One region of the Bacillus sp. C-3-6 genome, then DNA from elsewhere that is predicted to be linked to it. Evidence: riboswitches for the same ligand, from Rfam matches in the RefSeq annotation. Region 1 holds a riboswitch; the other holds the start of a gene.
What was found. Region 1 has a riboswitch for magnesium ahead of mgtE (magnesium transporter). Riboswitches for the same ligand answer to the same signal wherever they lie in the genome.
Positions count from the first base shown of each region.

Region 1 (5,224 bases):
ACAGCAACAAGTGCATGATTACGCTTTGCCATTACGCTAATTTTTTCTCCTCTGTTAGCGCCCTGTGTTCCTTGATGGCTAACAAGTTTAACATTGAAGGGATTGCTAATAGTAACTAATTTCCCTTCAAAAAGAAAGCGACTATCTTTGTTACTTTTAATTGTTTCTACATCAATTTCTAATGGTTGATTTTTAAATTCTTCTAATCTTTTTCCTGCTATTTTTTTATAAATATGCTCATCACTGTTTGACCATTTCGGATGGTTAATTCTATCTTGCAGTTTATCTAGTTCCTTTTGGGATAGGAATGTATATTTCGCATATTGTGGATGCTGAGAAGTTAGTATACTCCCAGCCATTGTTATACGAAGCTCTCGGCCATAGCTAGTACCAAATAATATTCCTATGCCAATAAGCATGAAAATAGACAACAGTAGCAAAATTCGTTTGAAGATTTTTCTTAGATGTTTCATAGTTTTATCCTCCAGCATTCATTACATTCAATAAATCCATTAAAATATTATTTATCTCAAGACATAAGTGTTTGATTTCCTCATGCCTGAATTCCCCATTATATTTTAGCAATTAAGGCAAAATACTTATTCCAAATTTCGTTTTTTCATTGTATATTTATAAATTTAATAACGTTTTTGCAACCATGAAATAAATTACTAATCCTGTTCCGTCAACAAATGTTGTAATAAATGGACCTGAAACAACTGCAGGATCTAGTTTTAATTTTCTTAGAATCAAAGGTAAAACAGCTGCTACAAGAGAGGCCCAAATAACAATAAATAATAAAGTGATTGCTACAACTTGTGCAACTTCTGTTCCAACTCCTAACATATAAGCGCGAGTGAGCCCAGCTACCGCAAGTGCAAGTCCAAGAAGCATACCAATTGCAAATTCCTTTTTCATTACACGGAAAATGTCTTTAAATTTCACCTCTCCAATACCAATTGCACGAGTAATTGTTGCTACAACCTGTGTTCCTGTATTCCCACCAGTACCTACTAATAACGGAACAAAGAAAGCAAGGGCAACTACAGTTTCAATTTCGTCTTCAAAATACTTTAATACTGTACCTGTATATGCCTCAGCAACAAAAAGAAGTAATAACCATGGTAGACGTTTTAAGAAAATGCTCCAAATGCTAGCTTCAAAGTAAGATTGATTCAATGGTTCACTTCCGCCTAACTTTTGAATATCTTCTGTAGCTTCTGCTTCCATAACATTCATTACGTCATCAAATGTTATAATACCAATCATTTTATTATTTGCTGTTGTCACAGGTATTGCTGCTAAATTATAATTCAGGAGCTTTTTTACAACTTCTTGCTGGTCAACTTCAGCTTGTACTGAAATTACCTCTTGAATCATAATAGTAGATAATATCTCTTCATCTGCTGCTAGTAATAACTCATGTATGGAAACGATTCCCTCAAGATAACCATGACTATCAAGAACATAACTATAAGATATTGATTCTACATTTTCAGAATGTTCCCTAATGTACTTCAATGTCATTTTTACTGACCAATTTCCTCTAACTGCAACAAAATCACTTGTGACAAGACTTCCTGCCGTTTCAGGTTTGAAATTCATCAATTTTTTTACGTTATGTTTTGTAATTTTGTCTAGATACGCCATTAATTTAGCTTGTTTTTCAGGATGAACCGCTAGAAGTAAATCTACTAATTCATCAATCGGTTGTAAATTTAGTAACTTTTTAGCTTTGTTTTCAGATAAGTGAATTAAGATATTATATTTTTCTTCTGCACTCATATATTGAAGAATTTTAGAGCTTTTTAATACGGGAATCGTATTTAGCAATATGATTTGATCTTCAATTGAAAATCTTTTTACTTCTTGTGCAACATCATACGACGGAAGACGTAAAACTTTCTCTGCATCCAAATTATTTTTGGTTACAAGTAATTCTTTTAATAATTTCTTCATGTTAACTCCTCCTCATATTGCTAAGGGAGACTCTAGAGTTTCATGAGTGGTTTTGTTTTATTTTATCTGTCTTAAATTTTTTATTAAAGCAATAATAGTTACATTGCAATCAATTCATTAGTTAGAATTACCTCCTTTTTGAATATAGACAAGATAAAAATAAATAAAATTAAACAGAAAAACCTTTACTCAAAAAGGAGTAAAGGTTTTTTCACAATACAAATAAATGATTATTAAGACCGCCCTGCCAAAATCACAGAGGTGCCTTTCTATCAAATCGTATACCACTCCCTCGTTGAGTTTTAGCACTGTATAGCATAGGTTTTTATAACCAGCTACATTAAGAAGGGCCTTAATCCGACCGTTCCTGTTGACCCATTGGCGTCTCTCGACATTTTTGGGCAGCAGCGTTTCTCTATACAGGAGCCTCACCTAACAAAGTTTATTGAATTACTTCAAAATTTAAACCAGAATTTAATATTTGTCAACTGACTTTCAATTCCATTCATAAAAAAATCTTTTATAGAAAATTAAATTATATTTTATTATAAATTTAAAATTCCCCTTAAAAACATAGAATTCAAATAGATTTAATTCGAAGAAGCGTTATAAAACATATGAAACTTATTGTTTTTAATCAAATTCCAATTGTATAACAAAAGATAAATAATTAGTCATTCTTTATATCAAAAGAACAGTCTAAAAAAATCTTCTTTTATAATTAAAATCTTCTTTACTGTTTATCAAATTTATGTGGTTAAACTACTTAATCACACGATACACTACAAGTCAAAAATATGTACTTATACGGAATGATTACATACATTTTCTCTTATCATTTCTCAAAGGACTATAAAGCAATAAAATAAATAAAATTAGCAATACGGTTGCTTGACAGGCAAAAAAAATATATTTATGCTTGCTACACGAAACAAACACATAAAATTTATATTGCTTAACCTGTTAGGTGAGGCTCCTATGCAAACACAGGCTATTGCCCAAAAATGTCGAAAGACGCCAATGGGTAGAACAGGAATTGTCGGATTAAGGCTCTTCTTAAGATAGCTAAGTAATGAATTTTCATTACTTTACGTTGTATAGTGCCAAAGCTCTACTAGGGGGAGAAAAGCCTTATTTAGTCATGCCATTTTGAATCCCTCTAGTTACATACTAGGGGTATTTTTGCGTGAAAAAACAGGGAGTAAGCGATAGAATCTTCCCAAACAAAAGTCATATTTAATAATTGACGAGAACAAGATTCTATTCATAAGCAAATGGAATATTATGTTTTTTTTAAATCAGGAGGATATTAAAATGAAAAAAATATTAAAACTCGATTATCTATTGCTCCTTCCTCTATTCATAACTTGTACTTTAGGTATTATCATGATGTATAGCGCGAGCTCCATTGTCGCTGTCCAACATTACGGTTATAACAGTAGACATTTTGTTGATTCTCAATTAACAAAGCTACTTTTAGGAACAATAGGGTTAATAGTTTGTGCTTTACTCCCATATGAAATATGGAAAAAACGAATAGTCTCAATCTGTATTATGGTTGGGGGGACTTTTTTATTAATTATGGTTTTATGGAAAGGAAAAGTGGTGAATAATGCTCAATCATGGATCTTTGGAATACAGCCAGCTGAATTTCTTAAATTAGGAACAATCCTTGTAACAGCCCGTTTTTTTGCATTGCGACAAGAACAAGCTAAAAATAACTGGAGTGGTATCGGAAAACTTTTATTTTTTTTAGCTACAATTTTTTTTCTTATCTTTAAACAACCAAATTTAGGATCTGCACTTTTAATATTAGGTATAGGTTTTAGCATATTTCTTTGTTCAGGAATAAATATAAATCTACTAATCAAAAGAACTACCATCGGTTCTATTTTATGGTTACCTATTTTATATTATTTGATTCAATATAGTTTATCAGAAGTTCAAAAGACACGTATTACTACGATTTTCAATCCCTTTCTTGATGCGCAAGGAAATGGATACCAGCTTGTAAACTCTTTTATTGCCATGGGCTCTGGAGGAATCATTGGTCGTGGATTTGGAAATAGCATACAAAAAACAGGTTATCTTCCAGAACCACACACTGATTTTATAATGGCAATAGTTTCTGAAGAACTGGGATTTATTGGTGTATTTATTCTATTGGTTGGAGTTTTGACTATAGTACTTCGCTCCTTAAAAATTGCACAATTATGTGTAGATCCATTCGGCAGTTTTATAGCAATTGGTATAGGATGTATGATTGGTATGCAATCAGTTGTAAATTTAGGTGGTATTACGGGACTATTTCCTCTTACAGGTACTCCATTTCCATTTGTAAGTTTTGGTGGAAGTTCTTTAATGGTGAATTTAATAGCAATAGGAATATTGCTTAATATCTCAATTTTCAATAAAATAAGATTTCTCCCTCAGGATATATAGCTAATATACTCATATTGTCTTATTAAATAAACCGGTTTAACAACCTTCGATTATATATTCTATACTGATTTTCTCCTAGAAATATTTAACTTATGAAGCAAGCGAACAGTTTTTAGTTTATCTTCCCTTTTTATTTAGCTAGGTATTCTAAAGTACAAGGAAGCATATGTAATTGTAGTTCATCAGCAAATCAAATTAGCATTTAGTTATTCCATTAAAGAGCGCTTTAAAGAAATAATTAAAGCCTAAATTCTTATTTATAACACCGAGAATTTAGGCTTTGTATATTTAAATTCCCTTAACTTTTTAAATCCGTATTTTTTCTGAAGCTCCACTGTAAGTAAGTACAACTGAAGTCTTACCATACGCCCCATCACTATCAAATCAAAAAACACATTCTTCCCCACGGCATATAAAAAAATAAGATTTCTATTTAGAGAGTGCTTTAAAAGCTTAGCCTGATAACAATGGAGTGCTGCCAGCATTTCGGAGAAACAAGCTAAAAAAATTCAGATTAGAACAAAGCCGCATATTATCTCGCTAAAAGTATACGGTTATTTAACATTTCAAGGACGTAATAATTTTTTGTGACTTAATTGCATTTCTGTAAAGAATTTAATATATTTTTATGAATTTGCAATAATGTTTGAATTTCTGTTTCCTGAAGTTGTTCTAATGCTAATGACATCGCTTTATAGGAAGTAGAATTTTCAATAGATTTTTTTGATGTTTCTAGACCCTTCGTTGTTACTTTCAATTTTATCTCCCTACGATCTTCAGATGAGGGATTTCGCTCGATTAATCCTTGATTGACTAATTCATC
Region 1 is NZ_JBSSBE010000002.1:31,966-37,189, forward strand. Features, by position in the region: gene ACW0JX_RS26980 (phosphodiester glycosidase family protein) at 1-473, opposite strand, end outside; gene mgtE (magnesium transporter) at 631-1,959, opposite strand; M-box (ykoK) riboswitch at 2,241-2,406, opposite strand; M-box (ykoK) riboswitch at 2,912-3,088, shown strand; gene ACW0JX_RS26990 (FtsW/RodA/SpoVE family cell cycle protein) at 3,274-4,401, shown strand; gene ACW0JX_RS26995 (MarR family transcriptional regulator) at 4,994-5,224, opposite strand, start outside.

Region 2 (5,224 bases), on a different replicon from region 1:
TACGAGGAGCGGCACGTGCGGGGGTCTTATTTCAACTAACCTTATATAAAATTCCTACGGTGTACGTAGCTTATGCATGTCTTAAACCAATAAGTTTAATATGGAAGTTCAATATTTAAATGTAGCTAACATGCCATCTTTTTAAGAAGGAAGTTACAAACATTTGTGAGAGCATCCACCTGTGAGAGCAGGTTTATGGACATCTAGAGAGAACGGCATATGTGGGGCTATATAAAAACCTTACGTTTTATACGTAAGGTTTTTTTGTTGCATAGATATATCAATATTATCTTGATTCACCTGTGAAGTTTCCGTAATAAATGTAGCACTTTCTGTCTTCATCAATCCCTCTTGAATCCAAGGAGAATTCCATAGACATGCCGTCTCGCTGAATATATATAATATCTGAATGAAGAGATGGTAAAATTTCTTCGTAGTTCCATACATCTTGACTATCTACTAAGCTTGAACTCGTTTCACTTAGTTCTCTAATTTCAAAACCGATGTGGGAGTATGTAGGGTCTGAAGGGTCATTGACGAAAACTTCTTTTTGAATATAAATAACCGCTGTTCCGTCTGGATCAACCGAAGTTGCAGTAACAACATAAGTATTTTTCTCTTTAATAAAATATTCACAAGTCATGCGTGCGATAATTTCAGAATTAGAAATATTGGCGTAGTTCCATAAAGCAGGATACCCTTTCGTTTCATCATTAAGTCGATATTCTAAGCGCATTTAATCCCTCTTCTTCCTTTTTCTTCTACTTTATCATGCCATCCTATATAATAGGAATAGAATTTAAAAAGGGGAGTGCGAAGGTGACAAAAACGAAATGGCTAGTAGGTGGTGTCGTAACATCTTTAATGACTGGCACTTTATTTGGCTGCGCACAAGATCTTCCCCCAAAACCGAATGATAATAGTTGTTCTGATTGGGATTGGGATGATGAACTTGGGGTATGGCAGTGTGATGATAGTAGTTCAGGTTATCGTGGGCATTATTTCTATGGTGGGCGATACTATCAAAATAAGTCCACCTTTAAAAATTCATCGGCGTTTAAATCGTATCAATCGTCTGCTGAATTTAAAGGTGGAATTGGAAGCGGTTCAAAGGGAGGATTTGGGGGCTAAAATATGTCGCAATACATAAGAAATCGAAAAGAATTTTATTTAAAATATCCGAATTTTTGGTCGGATTTATATGAATGTGAGTATAGTTTGTTTCATGTTTTTTCTATAACAAATCAGACTTTGGACCAATTACACTTAGCGACTGAACGAATGGGGAAAATATTTTTTAAGACTGCTAGACTGCTGCGTAATTTAAGTGACGAACAGCTTCTAGATCTTGGCTTTCCATCCGCGAGTTTATCATTCATTAGAATGAAAGGGCTTTATCCTGAATCTGTAATTTCGCGATTTGATTTTGCTGTAACAGAGGATAATAAAATCAAAATGCTTGAGTTTAATAGTGATACACCAACTTTTATTGTGGAATGTTTTCGAATGAATGGGAAAGTATGTGAAAATCTAGGCTATGATGATCCAAACTCGGATCAAGAACGATTGCTATCTTCTGGTGTAACGAAAGCAGTAATGGAAGCGACAAAGGGATTAGATAATCCAAATGTTGTTTTTACAGCACATCATGAACATATCGAGGATTGGAATACCACTATGTATTTAAGTCAGCTATGCCATGTTGAAAATAAAGTAGTGCCAATGTCAGAACTTAGAATTACAAAGGATGCTCTAGTCGATAAAGATGGGGCGAAGATTGATGTTTTATATCGCCAAACATATCCGATAGAAGATTTAATTGAGGATCAAGATCCTGAAACAGGAGATTTGGTAGGTGTGGAACTGTTACAACTTGTAAAAGCCGGAAAGCTTTTTATAATAAATCCTTTGTCAGCATTTTTACTTCAGCCAAAATCAATTCAGTGCCTTATTTGGGGGTTAGCAGAAGAAGAGGTCTTTTATACAAATGAGGAACAACAGTGGATTAAAGAATATATGTTACCTACATATTTAGAACCAGATTTATTTTTAGGAAAAGGTTCTTTCGTTCAAAAACCTTCATTTGGGAGAGAAGGAGATACAATTACGATTCGCGATAAAGACGAAAATATTATGCTTCAAAATGCATACGAAACGTATAAAGCGTCACTGCCGATATTTCAAAAGTATACCGAACTGCCAGTCGTATCCTTGGAAACAGAAAAAGGGATCGAGAAACTGTCATATGTGTTTGGTTCGTTTTTAATTGCTGGAAAAGCGAGTAGTATCGGTATTCGTGCGGGAGAAAAGATTACAGGAAATGAATCGTACTATTTACCGGTAGGTATAAAAAGGAGGGGGAAAAATGATTAATTTTTTATTATATTTAGCAGTAACACTCGGCCTTTTATGTATAGGTCTGTTCTTGATGGAAGTGACAACGAAAGTAAAGGAATTTAAGTTAATGGCTCAAGGAAATAAGGCGGTAAGCTATGTGCTTGGAGGACGATTACTTGGGTTAGCTGTTGTTTTATATTCGACAGCAGCTAATTCAATTTCACTTCTTGATATGATTTCGTGGGGAGCAGTTGGGATTTTGGCTCAAATTATCGTCTTTTATTTAGCTGAGTGGCTTACACCACGCTTTAATATAAACAAAAGTCTCGAAGAAGATAATCAAGCAGTCGGTCTTTTTCTTATGTTTTTATCGCTTTCGATTGGGATTGTAATCGCTGGTTGTATAACTTATTAAAAACTTTACGTTTAAACGTAAAGTTTTTAATTTTATCCCGCTATTTGCCGGGCAGCCCGATTGGTGAGGGCTAATAATCAGTGGGGGATGAACAAAACCCCCACTGATTAAAGTTTCACTTTATATACGTTAGTTTGCCATACCTTTTGAAAAAATTGTAGGCTACGGTTGACATCTATTTTAAATAAGAGTAACATTTTCAATGTAATGAAAATAAGTCTCTGTTAGGTGAGGCTCCTGTATAGAGAAATGCTACTGCCCAAAAATGTCGAGAGACGCCAATGGGTCAACAGGAATGATCGAATTAAGGTTTTTCTTAACGTAGCTGGTAATGTACCTATGCTATACAGTGCTAAAACTCGGCGAGGGAGAGGTCCGTAGATTTCTAATTATATTAGAAATCGTTTATTTGTGTATGTAATGGCCACTACTCTCTTAAGGGTAGGGGTCTTTTTTGTTACCAAGCTATGAGTAATTTCATAGTATAAACTATAAAATTAAACGAGGAGGTGAGGAGCATGTCAAATTCTGACTCGGTTCCGTTACCCATATACTTCAAATCAAAAATATATGATGTAGGCAGGAAACGATTTGTTCCTCCCTCTATATTTATCACAATGTAGCGTTTATAAAGCGCTAGACACTTTCACAGTAAAGTGGATAAATTGAGAAACAAAGCGTTTCTTCCTATGTTGTAAAGGAGGAGACGATAATATGTTATATGCAAACAAAACTGTGGGTAACACGTCATATAAACTAAATAAAAAATCAATAAAAGAACAAACAATGCTCCAAAAAAATAAAGATTTATTAATTGAAATTGCAACAAGAGATGTAAAATCTGTATTTGCATATTTTAAAACAACAAGAGACGGACTATCAATGAAAGAGGCGCAAAAACGTATTCAAGTATATGGCCGAAATGAACTAACTTCAAAAAGAGCAATTCTTGCAGAAGTAATGATGAAGCTTGGTGGCATGATTCCAGGTTTTTCAAAACAACGTGTGTGTGATGAATTACAACGTGAAACGATTACTGTATCTAGAGTAGAATGTTCTAGTAGTACAGGGCTAAATAGTGAACTGAAAATGATGGAGATACCAGTGCAAGAACTTGTACCTGGAGATATGATTTTTCTTTCGGCTGGAGATGCTGTGCCAGCTGATGTACGTATTATTTATGCAGATGATTTATTAGTGAATGAGTCTGTGTTAACGGGAAACGAAGCGAGTATAGAGAAGTTTGAAAGCTGCTATCACCTTGAACGTAAACGATTTATTCCATTAAAACGGATGAAAGATTATAATCCACTTGAGCTTGAAAATGTATGTTTTAAAGGTTCACATATCGTTAGTGGAAGTGCAAAGGCTGTCGTTGTTTCTACTGGAAAAAATACGTATTCAGGCATATTGCATACTTGTTGTAGTAGAACGTCTTAATGTGTTAATGGTGCTAAATATACAAAAACAATGTATAATAGACAAAGTTGAGCAAAAACGTAGAATGGTAATCTATTTATATAACCTTACGTGATAACGTGAGGTTATTATTTTTTTAATAGGAGAGGAATTATGAAAAAAGTATTATTAGTTGATGGTATGGCACTATTATTTCGTGCTTTTTACGCAACAAGTGTCTACGGACAATTTATGAAACGACAAGATGGAACCCCTACGAATGGGATTCATGGTTATATGAAACACTTGTTAACAGCTACGCAAGCGATTGAACCAACACATATCGTTACATGCTGGGATATGGGAAGTACGACATTTAGAACAGAATCGTTCTCGAATTATAAAGCAAATCGTGCAGCGCCACCAGAAGAATTAATTCCTCAATTTGATTTAGTACAAGAAATGACTGCGAAATTATCCATTCCAGTTATCGGTATGAAAGGCTACGAAGCGGACGATTGTATCGGTACGCTTGCAAAACAATACTGCAATGAAGCTGAAGTTTATATTTTAACTGGTGATACAGATTTACTTCAACTTGTTGATAAGAACGTTACGGTTATGCTTCTGCGTAAAGGAATTGGAAATTACGAATATTACACACCGGAGAAAATCATGGAAGAAAAAGGTGTAGAGCCGTGGCAAATCGTCCATGCAAAAGCTTTCATGGGAGATACAAGTGATAATTATCCAGGTGTAAAAGGTATCGGTGAAAAAACAGCGTATAAGCTTATTCAAGAGCACGGAACAGTATCCGCTGTACTAGAAAATGTAGAATCATTAACAAAAGCGCAGCGTACGAAGATTGAAAGTGATTTAGAGAACTTAAATATTTCGTTGCAATTAGCACAAATTCACTGTGAAGTTCCAATTTCATGTTTACTAGAAGAGGGATTACACACAATGGATGAAGAAAAACTTAGATTTGTTTGTGAAGAAATGAATTGGGGAAGACCTGAAATATTAATAAATATGCTATAAATAGTTTGGAAAGAGGGATGTTGCATAAGTCGA
Region 2 is NZ_CM137247.1:1,541,392-1,546,615, forward strand. Features, by position in the region: RNA gene ssrS (6S RNA) at 1-27, shown strand, start outside; RNA gene ssrS (6S RNA) at 49-232, shown strand; gene ACW0JX_RS08025 (hypothetical protein) at 287-736, opposite strand; gene ACW0JX_RS08030 (hypothetical protein) at 820-1,131, shown strand; gene ACW0JX_RS08035 (glutathionylspermidine synthase family protein) at 1,135-2,373, shown strand; gene ACW0JX_RS08040 (DUF350 domain-containing protein) at 2,366-2,752, shown strand; M-box (ykoK) riboswitch at 2,966-3,131, shown strand; gene ACW0JX_RS08045 (P-type ATPase) at 3,467-4,192, shown strand; gene ACW0JX_RS08050 (5'-3' exonuclease) at 4,325-5,191, shown strand.
Region 2: linked by a shared signal. The riboswitch ahead of ACW0JX_RS08045 (P-type ATPase) and the one ahead of mgtE (magnesium transporter) in region 1 are both predicted to bind magnesium.